Azoarcus sp. KH32C: one gene and its partner. The protein of the gene in region 1 interacts with the protein of each later gene in a pairwise test. Links are inferred from orthologs where the notes say so. Each region holds a gene or a part of one and is shown in the gene's direction. Other genes may lie near its edges.

Region 1 (11,837 bases):
TCGGCGCGCGGTGGGGGCATCCGCTCTTCGATGAACGGGGCTGGCTGCATCGCTGGCGCACCGCTCGCATCATCCCCGGCCACCTCGGCGACTTCGGCCTGATCCTGCTCGCGCTGTGGCTGCTGGCGCAGCTCACGCCGGACCGGGTGCTCTTCGTCAGCGGCGACCTGCGCCAGCTGCTGGGGCTACCGACGCCCCTGCATTTCGAAGCCGAACGCTTCATCCTGCTCGAGACGATGCAGGTCGCGATCACGCTCGTCGGCGTCGGCCTCTTCGCGCGCTGCATGATGCCCAGCGTCAGCGTGCCGGCGATCCTGCTCCTCCTCGTGCTCGGCGTCGGTGCCAAGACGCTCGCGACGGCGTCCTTCTTCGACCCCGGCGCGCCGCTGCTGTGGCTCACGCCCGGCACACGGCAAGGCCTGATCTACGGGCTGCCTGCGCTCGGCATCGCGCTGGCGCTGCCGCGCCTCTTCCAGCACGCGCTGGCGGGGGTCGCGCTACTCGCGGCGACGAGCCTCACGAACCTGCTGCCCGACAACCCCTACTTCCAGGCCGGCCACCGCCTGCTGCTGCAGGGAAACTTCCTCAATTTCCACGGACTCACCCAGCTGACGGCGAGCCTCTGGCCCTTCGCCGCGCTCGCCTACCTGTCCGCCGTGGGCCTGTGGCGCGGCGAGCATCTCGCGAAGCGTCCGGTCGAGTGACAGCTATAATCGGCCGGATACGGAGCGGCGGCGCGCCGGTCCGGCCATGCGGAGCCCCTGAATGAGCTATTTCAAGCACCACGTTTTCTTCTGCTGCAACCAGCGCGAACCCGGCGACACCTGCTGCAACGACCACAAGGCGAGCATGATGCAGGCCTATGCCAAGGACCGCATCGGCGCGCTCGGCCTGAAGGGCCGCGGCAAGATCCGCATCAACAAGGCGGGCTGCCTCGACCGCTGCGACGAGGGGCCGGTGCTCGTCGTGTATCCGGACAACGTCTGGTACACCTACGTCGACCAGGAGGACATCGAGGAGATCATCCAGGAGCATCTCGTCCATGGCCGCATCGTGACCCGCCTGCGCCTCCCGGATAATCCATGACCCGCCCGCAGCCCACCGAATCCGTCCTGCTGCGCGGGCCCGACGGAGCCATCGACGCGCTGATCGACACGCCCGAGACCGTGCGCGGCATCGCGCTGGTCTGCCATCCGCACCCGCTGTTCGGCGGCGCCAACACCAACAAGATCGCCCACACGCTCGCGCGCAGCCTGCGCGAGCTCGGCTACGCGGTCGTGCGCCCGAACTTCCGCGGCGTCGGCAAGAGCGAAGGCGCGCACGACAACGGCGGGGCCGAGACCGAGGACATGCTGTCGGTGATCGCCTGGGCGCAGTCGCGCTGGGGCTGCCTGCCGCTCGCGCTCGGCGGCTTTTCGTTCGGCGCCTACGTGCAGACGCGCGTCGCCGCCCGCCTCGGCGACGGCGTGATGGCGCCGCAGCGCATCGTGCTCGTTGGCACCGCCGCGGGCGACGTGACCGGGGCGCGCAGCTACTCGACCGGCGCGGTACCGAAGGACACGCTGGTGATCCACGGCGAGATCGACGAGACGGTCGCGCTCGCGAACGTGCTCGACTGGGCACGGCCGCAGGAGCTGCCCGTCGTCGTCGTGCCGGGCGCCGACCACTTCTTCCACGGCAAGCTGCACCTGATCCGCGACATCATCCGCCGCAACTGGGACCCGCTCTGAGCGCACCGTCCCCCACAGGAGATCTGCATGAAGCTGTTCGCCTCGCTCACCAGCGCCTACGCACGCAAGATCCGCATCATCCTCGCCGAGAAGGGCCTGCCGTTCGAACTCGTGGTCGATTCGCCGTGGGAGGCGAACACCCGGATCCCGACCGTGAACCCGCTCGGCAAGGTGCCGGCGCTGGTCACGGACGACGGCGAAGTGTTCTTCGATTCGCCGGTGATCGCCGGCTACGTTGAGACGCTGGGCGCCGCACCGGCGCTGATCCCGCAGGATCCGCTCGAAGCGGTGCGGGTGCGCCAGTTCGAAGCGCTCGCCGACGGCGTGATCGACGCGGCAGTGCTCGCGGTGCTTGAATCGCGACGCCCGACCGGCCAACGCAGCGACATGGAGATCGACCGCCAGATCGAGAAGGTCGACCGCAGCGTCGACGAACTTGAGCGGCGCGCCGCCGGCCGCGAGTGGCTGCACGGCGACGCGATGAGCCTCGCCGACATCTCGGTCGCGGTCGCGCTCGGCTACCTCGACCTGCGCTTCCCGGATCACGAATGGCGCAGCACCCATCCGGCGCTGGCGGCGCTCGCCGAGCGCATGTTCGCGCGCCCGAGCTTCGCCACCACCAAGCCGCCGGTCAGCTGAGCGTCGTGCGCAGCATGCCGGACGACCTCGCGGCGGGCGCACGCGGCGTCGCACAGACCACGCCACTCGTGATCCGCGGGCTGCACAAGTCCTACGGCACGAAGGAAGTCGTCGCCGGCATCGACCTCACGCTCGCGGCCGGCGAGTGCTTCACGCTGCTCGGCCCCAACGGCGCCGGCAAGACGACAACGCTGCGCTGCGCGCTCGGGCTGACGACGCCCTCGGCGGGCGAGATCCTTCTGGCCGGGCTGCCGGTTCCGGCACGGGCGCGCGAGGCGCGGATGCGCGTCGGCGTCGTGCCGCAGCAGGACAACCTCGATCCGGATTTCACCTGCGCCGAGAACCTGCTCGTCTACGGCCGCTACTTCGGGCTCGACGACGCGACGATCAAGGGACGCATCCCCGAGCTGCTCGCCTTCGCCGGCCTCGAGGGCAAGCGCGACGCGCGCATCCAGACGCTCTCCGGCGGTATGAAGCGGCGCCTGACGCTCGCCCGCGCACTCGTCAATCGCCCGGAATTGCTGATCCTCGACGAACCGACGACGGGCCTCGACCCGCAGGCGCGACACCTGATCTGGGATCGCCTCAAGCAGCTGATCCGCGCCGGCACGACGGTGCTGCTGACGACGCATTTCATGGACGAGGCCGAGCGTCTCGGCGACCGGCTCGCGATCCTCGACAATGGCCGCATGCTCACCGAAGGCAGCCCGCGCGAGGTGATCGCCGCGCAGATCGAACCGCAGGTCGTCGAGGTCTATGGCGACTGGAACGGCAGCGGCGCGAACGGCCTGAGCGGTGTCAGCGGCGCGCAGGCCTGGGCCGAGGCACACGCGGGGAGCTTCTCGCGCCGCTATGAGGTCAGCGGCGAGACGGCCTTCTGCTACCTCGACGACGCCGCACCGCTGCTCGCACATCTCGCCGAACAACCCGGCCTGCGCTACCTGCGCCGGCCGGCGAACCTCGAAGACGTGTTCCTGAAACTCACCGGGCGCGAACTGCGCGACTGAGACGATGACCACGGCCCTGCTCTCCTCGCTGCTCCACCCCCCGCGCGTGTCGCGCCGCTTCCTGCCGGTGTGGCGGCGCAACTTCATGGTCTGGCGCAAGCTCGCGCTGCCCTCGGTGCTGGGCAATCTCGCCGATCCGATGATCTACCTCTTCGGCCTGGGCTTCGGCATCGGCATGCTGGTGCCCAAGATCGGCGGCGTGTCCTACATCAGCTTCCTCGCCGCCGGCATGGTGTGCTCTTCGACGATGAACAGTGCCTCCTTCGAGGTGCTGTACTCGGGCTTCTCGCGCATGCACGTGCAGAAGACCTGGGAGGCGATCATGAACGCGCCGGTCGAGCTCGACGACGTGGTGTTCGCCGAGCTCGTGTGGGCGGCGTCGAAGTCGCTGCTGTCCGGCCTCGCGATCCTCGTCGTGATCTCCGCCTTCGGCCTGGTCGATGTGCGCTACGTGCTGTGGCTGCCGCCGCTGGTGTTCCTGGTCGGCCTGAGCTTCGGTGCCGTGGGACTGGTGATCACCGCGCTCGCGCCGAGCTACGACTTCTTCATGTACTACTTCACGCTCTTCATCACACCGATGACGCTGATCTCGGGCGTGTTCTTCCCGGCCGAACAACTCCCGGCCGCGGTGCAGCTCGTCGCCCAGGCGCTGCCGCTCGCCCACGCGATCGCGCTGGCGCGCCCGCTCCTGCTCGGCGAGATCCCGCACGACATCGCGCTGCACCTGGCGGTGCTGGTCGCGTACGGCGTGACGGGATTCTGGATCGCGCTCGGGCTGACGCGGCGACGCCTCCTCAGCTGAGCCTCAGCTGAGCCTCAGCGCCGCCGCAGGCTCCCCAGCGTCGCGATCAGATATCCCAGCCGCCGGCGCACGCGCTCGCGTTCGTCCTCGCCGGATTGCGCCTCGGCGAGCTGCTGGCGCAGGCTCGCGATTTCCTTGCGCAGCAGCACTTCCTGCGGCACGAAGCCGGCGTTCTTGAGGATGTGGTTGGCCATGCGCTGCTCGGGCGACACGAAGGGGTCGTCGTCGAACACCAGCGGGCGGCCCGCGCCCGGCAGGTGATCCAATTCTCCGCGCTTGATCGCGTCCGAGATGCGCTGCTCGGCGAGGATGTCGAAGAGGGAAGCCATGTCTTGGAATGATACTGCGGCGGGCAGGCTAGAGCTTCGACCGGGGGCGTCGAGGATCGCTCCCTCGTCCTTGAGATTAATAGACACCTGGTCTAATATCGATCGATGGATCAGCCCGGCTCCCTCCCCCGTCGTCCGCGCGGCCGCCCGCCGCGCAACGGCCATAGCTACGCCGACACGCGCGAACTGCTGATCCGCCGCGGCACCGAGCTCCTCACCGAGCGCGGGGTCAGCGCGACGGCGCTCGACGAGGTGCTGAAGTCGGTCGGCGTGCCAAAGGGGTCTTTTTATCACTACTTCCCGAGCAAGGACGCCTTCGTGCTCGCGACGCTGGATTCCTACGCGGCCTACCTGCTGTGCAAGCTCGACCGCCACCTGCGCGACGCGAGCCTCGCCCCGCTTGCGCGCCTGCAGTCTTTCGTCGACGACGCCTGCTCCGGCGTGGAGCGCCACGCCTTCGCGCGTGGATGCCTCGTCGGCAACCTCGGTCAGGAAGTCGGCTGTCTGGACGCAGAGATCCGGCAGCGGCTGGAGGAGATCTTCCTGACGTGGGAAGCGCGCGTCGCCGACTGCCTGCAGGCCGCAGTCAGCGCCGGCGAACTGCCCGCGGGCGCCGACTGCGCGGGCCTGTCGCACGCGTTCTGGATCGGCTGGGAAGGCGCGATCCTGCGTGCGCGGCTGATGCGCTCGACTGAGCCGATGCGCGCGTTCTTCCGGTTTTTCACGGCGGCATTGCGCTGATTTTTTGTACCTATTTTTAGGTAGTTAGTCTAATTAACCGGCAAGGAGAAGACGATGTTCCAGGGCATTCTGATCACCAAGGACGAAGCGGGCTACCAGGCCCGGCTGCAGGCCATCGACGAGGCCGTGCTGCCGGAAGGCGACGTGACGGTGCGCGTCGCGTGGTCGACGCTGAACTACAAGGACGGACTCGCGATCACCGGGCGCTCACCGGTCGTTCGGCGCTTCCCGATGATCCCCGGCATTGACTTCGCGGGCACGGTCGAAAGCAGCAGCCATCCGGCGTGGAAGGCGGGCGATCAGGTCGTGCTCAACGGCTGGGGCGTCGGCGAAGTGCATTGCGGCGGCCTCGCGGAAGTCGCGCGCGTGAAAGGCGACTGGCTCGTGCGCCTGCCGGCGGTCTTCACGACGCGCCAGGCGATGGCGATCGGCACGGCGGGCTACACGGCGATGCTGTGCGTGCTCGCGCTCGAGAAGCACGGCATCCGGCCGGGCGACGGCGAGATCCTCGTCACCGGCGCGAACGGCGGGGTCGGCAGCGTCGCGATCGCGCTGCTCGCGAAACTCGGCTACACGGTCGTCGCCTCCACCGGCCGCGTCGCCGAATCCGACTACCTGACCGGCCTCGGCGCCGCGAGCGTGATCGACCGCAAGGAGCTGTCTGAGCCCGGCAAGCCGATCGGCAAGGAACGCTGGGCGGGCGTCATCGATACCGTCGGCAGCCACACGCTGGTGAATGCCTGCGCGACGACGCGCTACCGCGGTGCGGTCGCGGCCTGCGGACTCGCGGGCGGCATGGACTTCCCGGCCACGGTCGCGCCCTTCATCCTGCGCGGCGTGACGCTCTACGGCATTGATAGCGTGATGGCGCCGCAACCCGTGCGCCAGGAAGCCTGGGAGCGGCTCGCGCGCGATCTCGACGCTTCGAAGCTCGACGCGATCACGAGCGAGATCGCACTCGCCGACGCCACTTCGGTCGCCGAAAAGCTGCTCGCGGGGCAAGTGCGCGGGCGCGTCGTCGTGAAAATCGGCGGCTGACGCGGCGATGGATACGGCCAACCGGTCGCGGCATTGCTGATGCCACGACCGGAATGGCCGCACGCTACGGGGATCAGGCGGCCGCCTGTTCCGGGAACACCCACACGTCCTCGGGCGCGAGCTCCAGCCAATGCTCGCCGTCGGCGAGCGGGCGCGGACCGAAGGCGCGCACGCGGATGCTGTCCTGGTGGAAGAGATGCTCCCAGCGGTCGCCGAGGAACATCGAAGTCACGAGCGGCAGGCGAATCCGGTTGTCGCCCGGGCCTTCGGCGACGCGCACGCGCTCCAGCCGGATCATGCCCGTGCATTTCGTACCGCTCTTCAGTGTACCGCGCGCCTGCCCGCGCAACTTCCAGCCCGCGCCGGCGAGCACCGCGGTGCCGTTCGTGACTTCGGCGACTTCACCCGCGATGCGGTTGTTGCTGCCCATGAAGTCCGCCGTGAACAGCGTCTGCGGATTGCCGTACATCTCCTGCGGCGTGCCCTGCTGCTCGATGCGGCCTTGTGAGAGCAGCAGGATGCGGTCCGACATCGCCATCGCCTCGCCCTGGTCGTGCGTGACGACCAGCGCCGACAGCTCCAGCTCGAGGATCAACTCGCGCAGCCAGGCGCGTGCTTCCTCGCGCAGTTTGGCGTCGAGGTTGGAGAGCGGCTCATCCATCAGGATCACCGGCGGGTTGTAGACCAGTGCGCGGGCGATCGCGACGCGCTGCTGCTGGCCGCCCGAGAGCTGGTGCGGGAAGCGCTCGGCGAGATGGCCGAGGCCGAGGTTCTTCAGCGCGGACGTGACCTTCGGCGCGATCTCGCTCGACGAGACCTTGCGCAGCTTGAGGCCATAGGCGACGTTGTCGAACACCGTCTTGTGCGGCCACAGCGCGTAGGACTGGAAGACCAGGCCCAGGTTGCGCTTTTCGGCCGGCAACTCGAAGCCGGTCGCACCGTCGAACACGGCCTTGTCGTCGATGCGGATACGGCCCTTGTGCGGCGCTTCCAGCCCGGCAACGGCCCGCAGCAGCGTCGTCTTGCCGCTACCCGAAGGCCCCAGCAGCGACACCACTTCGCCGCGCTTCAACTGCATCGACACGCCCTTGAGGATGGCGTTGTCACCGTAGGAGAGGTGCAGGTCCTCGACATTCAGCTTAATCATGAAGTTTCACTCCAAACCGCAGCGCGACGGCGAGGCCCACCCCGACCAGCGCGACGTTGATGACGGACAGGGCGGCAACGATGTCGCTTGCGCCGGTGGCCCACAGGGAGACGAGCAGCGAACCGATCACTTCGGTCCCCGGCGCCAGCAGATACACGCCGGTCGAGTACTCGCGCTCGAAGATCATGAACACCAGCAGCCACGCGCCCATCAGACCGTAACGGATCAGCGGCAGCGTCACGTGGCGGCTCACCTGGCCCCGCGTCGCGCCGACGCTGCGGGCCGCTTCCTCCAACTCGGGTCCGACCTGCAGCAGCGAACTCGACACGAGGCGCATGCCGTAGGCGAGCCAGACCACCGAGTAGGCGAGCCACACGCTGACCATGGTCGAGCGCAGCGGCGCGAACGGCGGGAAGAACAGGAACACCCACAGGAAGGCGAGACCGGCGAGCAGCCCGGGCACGGCGCGCGGCACGAGCACCAGGTAATCGACGAAACGCGTCCAGCCGTCGGCCTTGCGGTGCGTCGCGAGGCCCAGCGCGGTGTAGCAGACGACGGCCAGCGCGCCGCCGATGACGCCGATCAGCACGGTGTTGATGATCCCGCGCACCAGGGCCGGCTGCTCGAACACTTCGCGGAAGTGATCCAGCGTCAGCACCTCCATCAGGTTCACGCCCTCGCCCCAGAAGGACACGAAAGCCCGCAGCGTGATGCCCGACAGCGGCACGAACACCGTCAGGAAGAGCCACAGGCCGAGGATCGCGACCGCGACCCAGCGCCAGGCGCCCAGCGGCAGCGGACGCTGACGTCCGGCCTTGCCCTTCACGGCGACGAACTTCGAGGCGCCGCGCAGCAGGTAGCGCTGCAGCATCACCAGCGGGAAGGTCACCGCGATCAGACACACGGCGACCGCGGCCATCAGGTGGTAGGACGGCGTGCCGAGCTTGTTCGTGAGCTTGTAGAGGTAGGTCGCGAGCACGAGGTGGCCCTCGGGGTCGCCCAGCACCAGCGGCAGGCCGAAGATCTCGAAGCCGAGGAAGAACACCAGCACGCCCGAGAACAGCACCGCCGGCGTGACCATCGGCAGGCTGACGTCACGCGCGACCCGCAGCGGGCTCGCGCCGGCCATGCGCGCCGCCTCTTCGACGTCCGAGCCCAGGCTCTTCAAGGCGGACGCCGAGTACAGATACACGTGCGGCACGTGGGTCAGGCCGGCGATGATCGCGATGCCGGTGAGCGAATAGACGTTCCACGGCACGCCGCCGAAGATCCCGTTGAACCACACCGAGTAGAAGCCCACCGGGCCGGCGGCGACGACGTAGCCGAACGCCAGCACCATCGGCGACACGAACACCGGCACCAGCAGCAGCGGCTCGATCCAGGTGCGTCCGGGCAGGTCCGTGCGCACCATCATGAAGGCCAGCACGCCGCCCATCGGCACGGCGATCAGCGCCATGCCGAGCGCGATCACGAGCGAGTTGCGGAAGGCGATCCAGAAGTCCGAATCGGCAAAGATGAACTCGAAGGCGCCGAGCCCGAAGTGCTTGGCCGGCGCGAAGAAGGGCGCGTCGAGCAGGCTCTGGAACAGGATCAGGCCGAGGGGCAGGAACACCAGCAGCGCGGTAAGCCCGATCACCGCATAGCGCGGAAATCCGCCGCTACGCGCCGGCCGCCGCGGAGCGGCCGGTGCGGTCCCCGCGACCATGGTCGGTTGAGCGGGGGTAGACATCATTTCGTTCCCTTGACGGCGGACTGCCACTGCTTCAGGAAGTCGAGGCGCTTGGCCGGATCGAGGTAGGTCAGCAGCGACGGGTTGACCGGCACCGGCTTGAGGCTCGCGCCGAGCGTCTTCTGCAGGCCGGCCGCGGTGACTTCGCCTTCGACGTCGCTACGGATCGAGCCGAGGTCGGACTGGTTGGCGATGATCTTCTGCCCGCGCTGCGACAGCAGGTAGTCCAGCCACAGCTTGGCGGCGTTCGGGTTCTTCGCGCTCTTCGAGATGAACATCACGCGCGACAGCACCAGGGTGTAGTCCTTGGGCATCACGACGCCGATGCTCGGATCCTTCTTCGCGCGCAGGATCGCGTAGGTGCCGATCAGGTTGTAGGCGAGCAGGTTCTCGCCCGACGAGAGGCGCTCCATCATCGTGCCCGAGCTCGACTGGAAGCGCGCGCCGACATTGCCGAAGGCCTTGGGCACGTCCCAGAAGTTCGGATTGGCCTTGACGTCCTGCGTGACCATCATGAAGCCGACGCCGGACTTCTCGATGTCGTAGGACGTGACCTTGCCCTTGAAGCGCTCGACGTTGGCATTGAGCATCGTCACCAGTTCGGCGTGCGACTGCGGCACCTCCTCGGGCTTGAGCAGGCGCTTGTTGTAGGCGAAGACGATCGGCTCATAGGTGATGCCGTAGGCTTCGTTCTTCCACACCGACCAGTCGGGCAGCTTGGGGATTTCGGGCGAGGCGTAGGTGAGCGCGTAGCCGTCGCCGACAAGCTTCACCTGCAGGTCCATCGACGAGCTCCAGACCACGTCGGCCGAGCCCGCGCCTGCCGCCTGTTCGCTGATCACGCGGTTGTAGACCTCGGTCGTGTTCATGTCGCTGTACTCGACCGTGACGCCCGGGTAGAGCGCCTGGAAGTCCTTCATCAGCGGCGCGACGGCATTGGTGTCGGTCGCGCCATAGACTACGACCTTGCCTTCCTTCTTGGCCGCGTCGACGATCTTCGAATAGTCGGCGGGGTAGCCGGCAGGCACTTGGGCAAAAGCTGCGCACGCGGTTCCGAACACAACGACGCCAAGCAAGCGGTTCAGGGGTTTCATCTAGGGTCTCCTCGGTCTGTGAAATTGGCTGCGGCTTGCCGGCTTCTTGAATCCGGGCGCTTCGCCACGGTCGCAAGGTTGGGCCAGGAAGCTTTCAATTTGCCTTCAGTGCCGGGAGCGCAGATCTTTGCGACAATGGGGGGCGCGGCCGCTTGGTTGCGCCATGAATGGAGATTTGCCCGTGCTTGAAACGATGATGAGCGGCGCCTTCTGGGTGTCGGTCGCACAAATCATCGCCATCGACATCCTGCTCGGCGGCGACAACGCCGTCGTGATCGCGCTCGCGTGCCGCAAGCTGCCCGATCACCAACGCAACAAGGGCATCGCCTGGGGCGTGGTCGGGGCGATCGCGCTGCGCGTCGCGATGATCTTCTTCGCGCTGCAGCTCCTCGCGCTGCCCTTCCTGAAGATCGTCGGCGGACTCCTGCTGCTGTGGATCGGCGTCAAGCTGATGCAGCCCGAGGACGACGACGGACACGGCAGCATCGAAGGCAGCACGAATCTGCTCGGCGCGATCAGGACCATCGTCGTCGCCGACGCCGTGATGAGCCTCGACAACGTCATCGCCGTCGCCGGCGCCGCGAAGGGCGACCTGATGCTGGTGATCTTCGGCATCGTCGTCAGCATCCCGATCATCGTTTGGGGCAGCAAAGTCGTGCTCAAGCTGATGGACCGCTTCCCGGTCGTGATCACCTTCGGCGCAGCACTCCTCGGCTGGATCGCCGGCGGCATGCTGGTCGGCGACGCGGCGCTTGAGGACATCGTCGACGACGCGCCGGGCTGGCTGCATTACGCGACCTCGGTCGTCGGCGCGCTGGTCGTCGTCGCCGTCGGTGCGTGGATCGCGAGACGCCAGGCCGAGGAGGCGCCGCTCGTCGACCTCGCCGTCGAAAATCCCAGCCCCCCCCGCCCGCGCGGCCAGTAAGGGAGATCACGATGCTGAAGATCCTGGTACCGATCGATGGCTCGGACAACAGCAACCGGGCACTCGACCACCTGCTGACGCTGCGCGCCAACGGCAGCGCGCTCGACATCCATCTGCTCAACGTGCAGATCCCGATCGACTCCGGCCACGCGCGCATGTTCGTGAGCCACGACGACATCGAATCCTGGCACCGCGACGAAGGCCTGAAGGCGCTCGCCGGGGCCCGCGCCCGACTCGACGCGGCGGGCATCCCCTACACCCACCACATCGCCGTCGGCCACGTCGCGGACACCATCGTCCGTTTCGCCAACGAACATCATTTCGACAAGATCCTGATGGGCACGCACGGTCACGGCGGGCTGCTGCAGACGCTCCTCGGCTCGGTCGCGAAGGCCGTGCTGGAGCGCTCGCCGATCCCCGTGACCCTCGTCAAGCCCGACGCCAAAGGCTGACCCGCCGGCCGCCGCGCTCCCGGCAGCGGCGGCAGCCATGAACTACAGTGAAGCGAGGCTGTTTTCCTCAAAGGGGGAATCAAACGGCACAGGAGACTCGCCATGGCGGAACTCGACAAGGCGCAAACAGTGGCGGCGCTGAACCGCATCCTCGAAGCGGAGCTGGCTGGCGTCGTGCGCTACACCCACTACTCCTTCCTCGTC
Region 2 (11,864 bases), 3.1 Mb from region 1 along the record:
GCAGCGTCGTTTCGGCGTGAGCGAAGCCGGCGAGGCCCGCGGTGAGGGCCACGGCGAGCAGGGCGCGGCGCAGAGGATTGAATTTCATCTTGATTTTCTCCGTTGAATGCAATTCGATGGAGAAAATCTACCGTTGCGCGCTTATAACCTGAACGAAGAAAAACAGAAAAGCATATTCACAAAATACAAAACCTCCGGTCTTTCGACGCGGAGGTTCTTGCTGCCGGATCCGTGTGATCCGGCTCAGCGTGCTGCGACTCAGCCGGCGAAATTCTTCGCGGCGAAGTCCCAGTTTGCCAGGCTGTTCAGGAAGGTCGCGACGAAATCAGGACGACGATTGCGATAGTCGATGTAGTAGGCGTGTTCCCAGACATCGATACAGAGCAGAGCCTTGTCGCCGGTCGTCAGCGGGGTGCCTGCGGCGCCCATGTTGACGATATCGACGGCGCCGTCGGCCTTCTTCACCAGCCAGGTCCAGCCCGAGCCGAAGTTGCCGACAGCGGAGGCCGTGAAGGCCTTCTTGAAGTCCTCGAACGAACCCCACTTCGCCTTGATCGCATCGCCCAGCGCGCCCGTCGGCTCGCCGCCGCCGTTCGGCTTCATGCTGTTCCAGAAGAAGGTGTGGTTCCAGACCTGCGCGGAGTTGTTATACACGCCGCCGGCCGGCGCCTTCTTGACGATCGCTTCGAGGTCGAGGTTTTCGTACTCGGTCCCCTTGATCAGGTTGTTCAGGTTCGTGACGTAAGCTTGGTGGTGCTTGCCGTAGTGGAATTCCATCGTCTCGGCCGAGATGTGCGGCGCGAGCGCGTCCTTGGAATAGGGCAGGGGGGGCAGCGTGTGTTCCATTTTTTATCTCTCCTTCCGTTTGAGGTAGGTTTGTTGGGGGTCAAAGCTTGACCATTCTAGTCGGGCTTTAACTCCCCATGCAATCCCGCAACGAAGACGAAGCGACGGTAAAGCCGTGCCGAGGCCATCCGGCGAACCGGACGGCAGTCGGCACAATCATGCTTCCGTGCTATTCACAATAGCATGGAGCCGTCCGGATGCGAGTTCCACCGAAACCTCCGCGCCCGCGGCGGTATCGTCAGCTGAACGCAGGATTCGCCCCTCGGCGTCGCGTGTGATGCTGTAGCCCCGTGCCAACACCGCCTGTGGGGCGAGGTGCTGCAGATGGGCGGCGAGAGTGGCGAGTCGCTCCGTCCGCAAACGCAGATGCATTTCGCGTGCCTGAGCCAGCCGCGACGCCGCCCGCGCGCAACGTTCCATGTCACGCCGAAGATCGGGTCGCCGGGCCGTCAGACGCAAGCGCAGAATCTCCTGGCGCGCGCGCAGCCGTTCCAGCCGGCGATGCATCGCCGCACTCAGCCGTGCTGCCAGCCGTTCATGCCTTTCCCGCGCCTGTTGCAGCCGTTCGCGCGGATGGAGCAAGCGCAGCGCCGCACGGTCCAGACGCTGCGCATGAGAGTTGAGCTGGCGCCGCATCGCGCCACCAAGGATGCGCTCCAGTTCCGCCAGCCGAGCCTCGGCCGCGTGAAACCCCGCACTGGCAAGCTCTGCGGCGCCCGTCGGCGTCGCCGCCCGGACGTCTGCGACGAAGTCCGCAATCGTGAAATCCGTTTCGTGTCCTACGCCGCTGATCACTGGCACCGCGCAAGCCCGAATCGCGCGCGCCAGGCCCTCGTCATTGAAGGCGCACAGATCCTCGATGCTTCCGCCGCCACGCACCAGCAGCACCAAGTCGATGCCGTCGCCGGCGGCGCGTGCGGAGGCCGCGAGCAGGGCGTCGGCAAGCCGGGCACCGGCCCCGTCGCCCTGCACGGGTGCCGGGTACAGCACGATTTCGAGCTGGGGCGCACGCCGGTAAAGCGCGGCAAGGACGTCGCGCCAGGCTGCGGCCGCGGGCGACGTCACCACGCCAATACGGCGCGGATAACGGGGCACCTCGCGTTTGGCCGCGACATCGAACAGGCCCTCTGCCGCAAGCTTTTCCTTCAAGCGCAGGAAGGCCTCGAACAGGTTTCCCTGGCCGGCCTGCCGCAGGCCCTCGACGCTGAGCTGGAAGTCCCCGCGCACCTCGTACAGGGACACCAGCACGCGTGCCTCGACATGCATGCCGTTTTCCGGACGGAAGGGCAGCAACTGGGCCCTGTTGCGCCACATCGTGCAGCGAACCTGCGCGTTTTCGTCCTTCAACGTGAAGTAAAGATGGCCCGATGGAGCGCGCGTGAGGTTGGAAATTTCTCCGCTCACCCATAACAGCGGAAAACGCCGCTCGAGAGTCTCTCGGGCGAGGCGATTCAATGCGGAAACGCTGAGCGGACGCTGAAATTCGCGCCCTTCGAAATCTCCGCCGGCAGTTATCGATACGTCGTTTTGCATGGCCGCGATTGTAACGGAATCCACAAGCGGGGCGGCTTGTCAATTGTTTCCGACGAAAACCGCTCATTCGCGATGGTATTTTATAAGTATCTGTTTTTATGCAACTAATTTGTTGCCTAATTTTTCATCGAAGCGTCGGAATGCTTGTTGCGCCAGAGAGTTAGGGATTTTTTGACGAGCAATCCACAAACTTATCCACAGCTTTTGTGGATTCTTGCTGGAGGCGATGACATTTGCGTGCCCTATTGCCCTGCAAGACACGGGGCGCTAAAGTTCCGCTTTTCCCTCTGCGGAGTCTTGTCGCGTGTTTGCGCTCATCCAGGCTGTTGGCTGGCCGATCTGGCCGCTGCTGCTGGCGTCTGTCATCGCCGTTGCCCTTATCATCGAACGTTCGGTGACTCTGCGCAGGTCCAAGGTAGTTCCCTCCGGCCTGCTCGACAAGGTACTCACAGATCTGCGCCAAAAGGGCGTCACCGCCGACATGGCCGGGCGCGTCGAGGCACATTCCCCGCTGGGCCGCGTTCTCGCCGCAGGGCTCCGCAATGTCAGCAGCTCCCGTGAAGTCATGAAGGAGGCGATCGAAGAGACCGGTCGCGCCGTCGCCCACGAACTGGAGCGCTTCCTGACGACGCTCGGCACCATCGCATCGATCAGCCCGCTGATGGGGCTCTTCGGCACCATCGTCGGCATGATCGACATCTTCGCTGCGCAGGGCGCAACGGCCGGCTCCAGCCCGCAGCTCCTGGCCCAGGGTATTTCGACGGCGCTCAACAGCACCGGTCTCGGACTGATCATCGCGATCCCGTCGACGATCTTCTGGCGGCACTTCCGCGCCCTGATCGACAGTTTCGTCATCGATATGGAACAGCAGGCGATCAAGCTGGTGGAAGTCGTCCACGGCGAACGCCGTAGCTGATCGGGGGCAGCGTGAATTTCCAGCGCGACCGGCGTAACGAGGCGCCCGAGATCAACCTGATCCCGCTGATCGACGTCATGTTGGTCCTCATCATCTTTCTGGTGCTGACGACCTCGTATTCCAAGGTTGCCGGGCTTGAAATCAACCTTCCGACCGCCGAATCGGCCGGCGCGCAAGAAGCACCGAACGAGGTGATCGTCGCGGTCAGCGCCGCGGGCGACGTCATCGTCAATCGTGTACCGGTAGGGTCGCGGGACATCAACCTGATCGCGACTGCACTCGGCAAGGCCACGTCTCCCGGAGTCAAGGATCCGGTCGTGGTCATCAATGCGGACGCCAAGTCGCCGCACCAGAGCGTCATCGATGTGATGCAGGCTGCCCAGCGGGCCGGGCTGCCGCATATCACCTTCGCCACCCAGGCTCCGCAGTGAGCCCCGCGTCGCGCACGCGGCGGCGCTAGTTCTCCGGCATGTCCCGCAGGGCCCCCGCGTTCTGGCAGTCGCGCAGCTTCGCGTCGGCCGCACTGCTGCCGCTTGCCGCGCTTTTCGGACTGATCGCAGCCGCGCGGCGCGCCTTGTTCCGTCTGCGCGCCGTGGCTTCGGTGCGCCTGCCCGTTCCGGTCATCGTCGTCGGCAACATCGCCGTCGGCGGTAGCGGCAAGACGCCGGTCGTGGACTGGCTCGTACGGCGCCTGCGCGAATCGGGCTACACACCGGGTATCGTTAGTCGCGGCTACGGCGGACGTGTGGAGGGGGTCACCCTTGTTCCGCCCGACGGCGATCCGGCCCTCTATGGCGACGAGCCGGTTCTCCTCGCCCGCATTACCGGCTGCCCACTTGCGGTGGGTCGGGATCGTCCCGCGGCGGCGCAGGCATTGCTGCGCGCCCATCCGGACTGCAACGTGATCGTCGCCGACGACGGCCTGCAGCATTACCGGCTGGCGCGGGATATCGAGATTGCCGTCGTCGACGAAGTCACTCTCGGCAATTGCCGGCTGCTGCCCGCCGGGCCCTTGCGCGAGCCCGTATCGCGCCTGCGCTCGGTCGACCTCGTGATCGCTCACGGGCCGCTTTCCCCGTCGCTTGCGGCGCAGATCGACGAACGCCCGACATTCCAGATGCGCCTCGAAGGGCACGAGCTGCTCATGCTGGGGAAGCCCGGGGAGCGTCGCGCTCCGCGGGAGTTCGTCGGCAAGCGCGTTCACGCGATCGCCGGAATCGGGCGTCCCGAACGGTTCTTTGCGCAGCTCGGCGAAATGGGTCTCGATGTCGTGCCGCATCCCTTCCCGGACCATCACGTCTTCGTTTCGTCGGATCTCGATTTCGCGCCGGACGAGGCGAAGATCCTGACAAGCAAGGATGCGGTAAAATGCGCCTCCTTTGCGCCCGCCGACACTTGGGAATTTCCCGTGACGGCGACCATCGCCGCGGGCGCCGCCGAAATCATCCTGGAGAAACTGTCGCATGGACGCCAGACTGCTTGAAATCCTCGTGTGCCCGCTCTGCAAGGGGCCTCTCGACTTCGTCAAGGACAAGCAGGAGTTGGTCTGCAAGGCTGATCGCCTCGGATTCGCGATTCGCGACGGCATCCCCGTGATGCTGGCGGAAGAAGCGCGCCAGCTCTCCGCTGAGGAAGTGGACGCGCTGCGTCGCTGATCATGGCGGACTTCAACGTCGTCATTCCTGCGCGCTACGCCTCGACGCGTTTGCCGGGGAAGCCGCTCGCCGACATCGGCGGCAAGCCGATGGTCGTGCGGGTGCTTGAGCAGGCGCGCAAGTCCGGTGCAGCGTCCGTGTGGGTGGCGAGCGATGACGAGCGGGTGCTCGACGCCGTGCGCGTCGCCGGCGCCGATGTGCTGATGACGCGTGCCGACCACCCGAGCGGAACGGACCGTCTCGCGGAAGTCGTTGAGGCGCTCGAGTGGTCCGACGATGCAATCGTCGTAAACGTGCAGGGCGACGAACCGCTGATCGATCCGGACTTGATTCGGGCGGTCGCCGAGGCACTGGCAGCGGACCCCGATGCGGCGATTGCCACGGCCGCCCATCTGATCACCGACGCGGGCGAGTTCTTCAACGCGAACGTCGTGAAAGTCGTGTGCGATGCGCGCGCTCACGCGCTGTATTTTTCCCGGGCACCGATCCCCTGGCCGAGAGACGCGTTTGCGGCGGATCGCGGTTCCGTGCCGGAAGGCTTGCCCGTGCAGCGGCATATTGGGATCTACGCTTACCGGGTCGCGTTCCTGCGCCGTTACGCCGAGCTCGCGCCTTCGCCGCTGGAGGGATGGGAGGCGCTCGAGCAACTGCGGGCGTTGTGGCACGGCTACCGCATCCGCGTCCTGTCGGTGGCCGAAGCACCTGCCGCGGGTGTCGATACGCCGGAAGACCTTGCGCGCGTCAGGGCGGTGTTTGACCGTCAGGAACGAGTCGAGTAAGTTTTAGTCTTTGATTTCACATAACGATGCGGCTTGCTGGCCGCATAACGGGAGGGTTCTAAAATGAGACTGATTCTGTTGGGGCCGCCGGGGGCCGGTAAGGGCACGCAAGCCAACTTCATCAAGGAAAAATTCGGTATTCCGCAGATTTCCACCGGTGACATGCTGCGCGCCGCCGTCAAGGCCGGCACACCGCTGGGCATCGAGGCCAAGAAGGTCATGGACGCGGGTGGCCTCGTGTCCGACGACATCATCATCGGCCTGGTGAAGGATCGCCTGCAGCAGGACGACTGCAAGTCCGGCTACATGTTCGATGGCTTCCCGCGCACGATCCCGCAGGCCGACGCGATGAAGGAAGCCGGCGTGCCGATCGATTTCGTGCTCGAAATCGACGTGCCCGACAGCGAGATCGTCGAGCGCATGAGCGGTCGCCGTGTTCACGTTGCATCCGGTCGCACCTATCACGTCAAGTACAACCCGCCGAAGGTTGCGGGCAAGGATGACGTAACGGGCGAAGACCTGATCCAGCGTGATGACGACAGCGAGGAGACCGTGAAGAAGCGCCTCGAGGTTTACCACGCGCAGACCAAGCCGCTGGTTGAGTACTACACGAAGTGGGCTGCCTCGGGTGCCGCGGCTGCGCCGAAAGTTCGCAAGATTGCGGGCCTCGGTGCGGTGGACGAAATCACCGCCCGCGCCTTCGACGCGCTGAAGTAAGTACGCATCGTCGCGATCACGCGGCGAGCGACGGGGTGTCCCCGTTTGCTCGCCGCGTTTTGTTTTTGCCAGGAAGAACCAGATGAGCAAGGCGAACCTGCTCTACGCGCAATCGGGCGGAGTCACTGCGGTGATCAACGCGAGTGCCGCGGCCGTGATTGAAGCCGCCCGCGGGCGTCCGGATGTCGTCGGAACGGTCCTCGCCGCCCGCCACGGCATTCTCGGCGTGCTGGCCGAGGATCTGGTCGACACTGCCGGGCTTGCCCCCGATGCCCTGCAGGCGCTTGCCCATACGCCCGGCGGCGCTTTCGGCTCCTGCCGCTTCGATCTCGATCCGCCACAGGACAACCCTGCGCAATACGACCGGCTCTTCGCAGTCCTGGCTGCCCACGACATTCGCTACTTTCTCTACAACGGCGGCAACGGTTCGATGGATACCGTCGCCAAGATTTCCGCGGCGGCGCGGGCGCGAGGGTATCCGCTCGTCTGTGTCGGCATTCCGAAGACGGTCGACAACGATCTCGAAGGTAGCGACTGCTCGCCGGGCTTCGGCTCGGCCGCGAAGTATGCCGCCACCGCGATGCTCGAGGCCGGGCTCGATCTGGCCGCGATGTCCAGCCGGGTAGGGCGCGCGTTCGTACTCGAGGTCATGGGGCGCAACGCGGGGTGGATTGCCGCGGCGACCGCGCTCGCTGCCCGCGGCCCGGATGAGCCGCCGCACATCATTCTGATGCCCGAGGTGCCCTTCGACGAGGATGTCTTCCTCGATGCGGTGAGGGCGACGGTCGAGCGTCTGGGCTACTGCGCGATCACGGTTTCGGAAGGCATTCGGCGCGGCGACGGTTCGCTGTTGATGGAGCAGGACCATGACAGCAAGGGCCACGTCCAGCTCGGCGGGGCGGGGCAATGCATCGCTCGGCTGATCCAGGCGCGCCTCGGCTACAAGCATCACTGGGCAATCCCGGACTACCTGCAGCGCGCAGCCGGGCATCTCGTCTCCGCGACCGATTACGCTCACGCGATGGCAGTGGGCGCCGCGGCCGTGGATTTCGCACTGCAGGGTCAGGACTGTGTAATGCCCGCGATACGGCGCCTGGGCGACGCGCCTTACACGTGGGATGTCGTGCTCGTCCCGGTTAGCGCGATCGCGAACCTGGAGCGATGCGTGCCGCCGGCATTCATCCGTGCCGACGGCCTGCATGTCACCGATGCGGCCCTGACGTACTTGAGGCCGCTGATCGAGGGCGAAATCTCCCCGGCCTTTCGCGCCGGTCTGCCGGATTACGCGCGCTTCGAGCTACCGGGCGTGAAGCGCGCGTTGCCGCCGTATCGCCCTTGACGTCTGCGTCAGTCGGCGAGGGCCGGATTCAGTGTGTAGGTCCCGGTCAGGTGCGCTTCGGCGAGCACGTGTCCGGCGATCGCATTTCGCACCTGTGCGCCGGTGAACGGTGCCTCCAGTGCACAGTGATCGATGTCCAGCGCGTACAGCGTGAAGACGTAATGGTGGAGCAGTTCGTCGTTCCACGGCGGGCAGGGGCCGTCGTAACCGTAATAGTTGCCGCGCATTGACTCGTCGTTGGCAAACCAGGCCGTGTAATCGTTGATCCCTTGGCAACTGCCGAGCGGGCCTTCAGGGCCGGGTTTCCCTGCCGGAACGACTTCCTGCGAAAAGCTGCCGGCGCCGATTTCCCGCAGATCCGCCGGCAGATTGACGGCTACCCAGTGGAAGAAATCCACGCGCGGCAGGCTCGTCGGCACGCTGCGGCCCTCCTGATTCACGTCGTCCCCTCGGCTCGGCACGTCCGGGTCATGGCAGACGAGCGCGAACGAACGTGTCCCCTCGGGTGCGCCGGACCAGGCGAGATGCGGATTGCGATTGCTGCCGAGGCAAACATGTCCCTCGGATGCCGGGATGCAGAATGCGAACTCGCCGGGAATGCGCGCGCCGTCGACGAAGCTTTGACTGGTCAATTTCATGCCGCTCGACTCCTCTAGTGTCCGTCCGTGAAGGTGTTCGAATCGGCTTCAATTGTAGTGCGGCGGCGCGGCTTGCGCCGCCGTTATTCAGGCTGCGCGACGGCGGAAATCCCCGGGCCGGAATCCCGTTGCATACAGCATGGCGAAGTAGGCTCCGATACCGGCGGCGACGATCGCCGACAGTCGTAGCACGCGCGCCATCGATCCCTGGTCGAGCCAGGACGCCTCGCTGCCCATGCCGAACCAGAGCACGGCCGCAAGCACGGTCAGTGCAGCGAACAGGCGCAGGCCGAAGGCGCCCCATCCCGCCATCGGCCGATATACCCCGCGTCGTCGCAGCCCTCGGAATAGCAGGCCCGCATTGAGCATCGACGCCAACCCGATCGACAGGGCCAGTCCCGCATGCTTCAGCGGACCGACGAACGCGAGGTTCATCGTCTGCGTGGCGGCGAGTGTGACGAGGGCGATCTTGACCGGCGTGCGAATGTCTTGGCGGGCGTAGAAGCCTGGCGCCAGGATCTTCACCATGATCAATCCCGTCAGCCCGACACTGTAGGCGACCAGCGCGGTCCGTGTCTGGAGTACGTCGTCGGCGCCGAAGGCTCCGTGCTGGAATAGCGTCGAGATCAGCGGCACTGCAAGGATCGCCAGTGCCAGGGCTGCCGGCAGCGTCAACATCAAGGTCAGGCGCATGCCCCAGTCGAGCAGCGACGAAAATGCCTCGGGCTGCTCGTCCGCATGGAGCTTCGACAGGCTCGGCAGCAGGATCGTCCCGAGGGCCGCGCCCAGCAGTCCGGAGGGGAATTCCATCAGTCGGTCGGCGTAGTACAGCCAGGACACGCTTCCCGTCGGAAGGAAAGACGCAAAGATCGTATTGATGATCAGCGAGATCTGGCTCACCGAAACGCCCAGGATGGCCGGCAGCATCAACTTGCCGACGCGGCGGACGCCGGGGTCGTCCAACTTCAGCTCGAAGCGCGGCATCATGCCGATGCGGGCGAGGGGCCATAGCTGGAGGGCGAGTTGCAGCGCTCCGCCTATGATCACCGCCCAAGCGAGTGCAATCACCGGCGGGTCGAAGTAGGGCACCGCGAACAGCGCCATTACGATGAACGAAAGGTTGAGCAGCACCGGCGTGACAGCCGGAATCGCGAATCGGCTCCATGTATTGAGTACGCCGCCGGCCAGGGCCACGAGCGACATGAACAGGATGTACGGGAACATGATGCGCGTGAGTTCGACCGTCAGTGCGAACTTGTTCGGCTCGTCCGTGTAGCCGGGCGCCGTCACCTGGATGATCAGTGGCGTCGCGACGATTCCGGCGAGCGACACCAGTGCCACGACCAGCGACAGGGCGGTCGCGACGCGATTGAGGAGATGATGCGTCTCGTCGGGGCCGCGCCGGTTCTTGTATTCCGCGAGGATGGGAACGAAGGCCTGTGAAAAGGCGCCTTCGGCGAACATTCTTCGCAGGAGATTGGGTAGGCGGAATGCGACAAAAAAGGCGTCGGTTGCCAGTCCTGCCCCAAAGGCGCGGGCAATCACGAAGTCGCGCACGAAGCCGAGGATGCGCGACAGCATGGTCATGCCGCTGACGGTTACGAGGGCGCGCAACAAATTCATCTTGGCGTTCCGGGCAAAGGACGCAATGATAGCCGTTGCTGCCCACTTGCGCGTGACGATGCAAAGCGGTACACTCGCGCGCTCTCTAGAACTAACCAACGGAAGAACACATATGGCCAATTCGGCACAAGCCCGCAAGCGCGCCCGTCAGGCGGTCGTGGCTCGCGCTCACAACGGCAGCCTGCGTTCCCGTCTGCGTACCGCGATCAAGGCTGTGCGAAAGGCTATCGCGGGTGGCGACAAGGTCGCGGCTCAGTCCGTTTTCCGCACCTCGATGAGCACCATCGACAGCGTCGCGGACAAGAAGATCATCCACAAGAACAAGGCTGCTCGCCACAAGAGCCGCCTGTCGGCCGCGGTCAAGTCGATGGCTGCCTGATCTGCCGGCGTTGGGTGGCAAGTTAAAACGGCGACCTAGGTCGCCGTTTTGTTTTTTTGGATGCCGGGAAGTTCGTTGCCCGATGCGTGCGGCGCGTAGTAGCGCCGATCAGGCGTCGTCGATCAGACGTTGTCGATCGGCTCCATCTTCAGGTTGTTGTCGTTCGCGAAATTGATCAGGAATTTGTATGCGAGCGGCTCGATGTCGTAGAGGCGTGCATCGACGACAACCGTCTTCTCCCCCTTCAATGTGCAGCCCGGACGCACATACGGCGAATACATCATCCGGTGGTCCGAGCCGAACGCGGACATGATGCCGCACAGCCTGTCGGCCCAGTCGCTGGGACGAAAGGTCTTTCCTTCTCGCGTGACCCCGATGATGACGAAGCTTTCGATCAATTGGCTCATATGTCGCGAAATGCAAGCTGCGGGGGATGTTTCCGGGATGCGGCGCTTTGGGTGGGGTGTGTCTCTATTCTTCTTGTGAGCGCGTCGCACAAAACGGGCTGAATTCTAGCAGAAAAGCCCTGCCGGATTTCAGTATGCGGTCGACTATTCCGGAATGCGGGTGCGCGCGGGGTCGAGCGTTTGTTGCGAGCCCGGATGGCGTAATGCCGTTTGCGGTCTCCAGGAAGGTTCTGCCTGTTCCGCGCAAGTGGGGCTGCAGCCTATACAATCCGGGCGCTTTCGCTTAACATCGTTCCCTCAATCCTCCACGGCGGCGCCTGCCGCCGTGTGCATTTTGGCTTCATCCTGATCGGGGTCTCCCATGTCGCATCTCATGAATACCTACGCCAGACTGCCGGTGGCCTTCACGCACGGCGAGGGCGTCTGGCTCTTCGATGAGACGGGCAAGCGCTATCTCGATGCCCTTTCGGGCATTGCCGTGTCGACGCTCGGGCACAACCATCCGCGCTTGGTGCGCGCGATCGCCCAGCAGGCCGCCAGCGTGCTCCATACATCGAATCTCTATCGCATCCCTCTGCAGGAAGAGCTCTCCGACCGGATTGCCGCCTTGTCGGGAATGGATGAAGTGTTCTTCTGCAACTCGGGTTGCGAAGCGAATGAGGCTGCGATCAAGCTTGCGCGCTTTTACGGCCACAAGATCGGCGTCGAACAGCCTGCCGTCATCGTGATGGAAAACGCCTTCCACGGACGCACGCTCGCGACCCTGTCGGCGACCGGTAACCGCAAGACGCAGGCCGGCTTCGAGCCCCTCGTCTCCGGTTTCCTGCGCGTGCCGTACAAGGACATCGGTGCGATCCGCGCCGTCGGGGAGCACAACCACAACGTCGTCGCCGTGATGCTCGAAATGATCCAGGGCGAAGGCGGCATCAACATTGCCGACGACCAGTTCCAGCGCGAACTACGTGCGATCTGCGACGAGCGCGGTTGGCTGATGATCTGCGACGAGGTGCAGTGCGGCATCGGTCGTACCGG

Evidence for each region.
Region 2: the proteins of AZKH_RS02340 (region 1) and kdsB interact in binary tests that used the Escherichia coli proteins (3 or more experiments, as listed by UniProt). The link is inferred for Azoarcus sp. KH32C from one-to-one orthologs.

Annotation. Positions count from the first base shown.
Region 1 is NC_020516.1:527,397-539,233, reverse strand. What follows is about bases 3,529-6,430. They hold AZKH_RS02340 (TetR/AcrR family transcriptional regulator), read left to right. Parts: upstream 3,529-4,612; coding sequence 4,613-5,248; downstream 5,249-6,430. Other genes in these bases: AZKH_RS02330 (ABC transporter ATP-binding protein), read right to left, coding at 6,360-6,430; AZKH_RS02335 (MDR family oxidoreductase), read left to right, coding at 5,303-6,286; AZKH_RS02345 (DUF1992 domain-containing protein), read right to left, coding at 4,193-4,507; AZKH_RS02350 (ABC transporter permease), read left to right, coding at 3,529-4,178. Also shown: AZKH_RS02375 (VanZ family protein), read left to right, coding at 1-704; AZKH_RS02370 (ferredoxin), read left to right, coding at 766-1,086; AZKH_RS02365 (alpha/beta hydrolase), read left to right, coding at 1,083-1,730; AZKH_RS02360 (glutathione S-transferase), read left to right, coding at 1,758-2,369; AZKH_RS02355 (ATP-binding cassette domain-containing protein), read left to right, coding at 2,384-3,376; more of AZKH_RS02350, read left to right, coding at 3,381-3,528; more of AZKH_RS02330, read right to left, coding at 6,431-7,433; AZKH_RS02325 (iron ABC transporter permease), read right to left, coding at 7,426-9,165; AZKH_RS02320 (ABC transporter substrate-binding protein), read right to left, coding at 9,162-10,256; AZKH_RS02315 (TerC family protein), read left to right, coding at 10,438-11,181; AZKH_RS02310 (universal stress protein), read left to right, coding at 11,193-11,633; AZKH_RS02305 (bacterioferritin), read left to right, coding at 11,736-11,837. UniProt on the Escherichia coli protein: Involved in response to both electrophiles and reactive chlorine species (RCS). Represses the transcription of the nemRA-gloA operon by binding to the NemR box.
Region 2 is NC_020516.1:3,617,928-3,629,791, reverse strand. The notes cover bases 3,912-6,840. They hold kdsB (3-deoxy-manno-octulosonate cytidylyltransferase), read left to right. Parts: upstream 3,912-4,952; coding sequence 4,953-5,729; downstream 5,730-6,840. Other genes in these bases: AZKH_RS16040 (6-phosphofructokinase), read left to right, coding at 6,529-6,840; adk (adenylate kinase), read left to right, coding at 5,793-6,446; AZKH_RS16055 (Trm112 family protein), read left to right, coding at 4,759-4,950; lpxK (tetraacyldisaccharide 4'-kinase), read left to right, coding at 3,912-4,778. In the rest of the region: AZKH_RS16085 (sulfate ABC transporter substrate-binding protein), read right to left, coding at 1-88; AZKH_RS16080 (superoxide dismutase), read right to left, coding at 259-846; xseA (exodeoxyribonuclease VII large subunit), read right to left, coding at 1,003-2,379; AZKH_RS16070 (MotA/TolQ/ExbB proton channel family protein), read left to right, coding at 2,684-3,295; AZKH_RS16065 (biopolymer transporter ExbD), read left to right, coding at 3,307-3,726; more of lpxK, read left to right, coding at 3,765-3,911; more of AZKH_RS16040, read left to right, coding at 6,841-7,785; AZKH_RS16035 (YbhB/YbcL family Raf kinase inhibitor-like protein), read right to left, coding at 7,794-8,423; murein biosynthesis integral membrane protein MurJ, read right to left, coding at 8,511-10,046; rpsT (30S ribosomal protein S20), read left to right, coding at 10,159-10,425; AZKH_RS16020 (DUF3579 domain-containing protein), read right to left, coding at 10,548-10,832; AZKH_RS16015 (aspartate aminotransferase family protein), read left to right, coding at 11,194-11,864. UniProt on the Escherichia coli protein: Activates KDO (a required 8-carbon sugar) for incorporation into bacterial lipopolysaccharide in Gram-negative bacteria.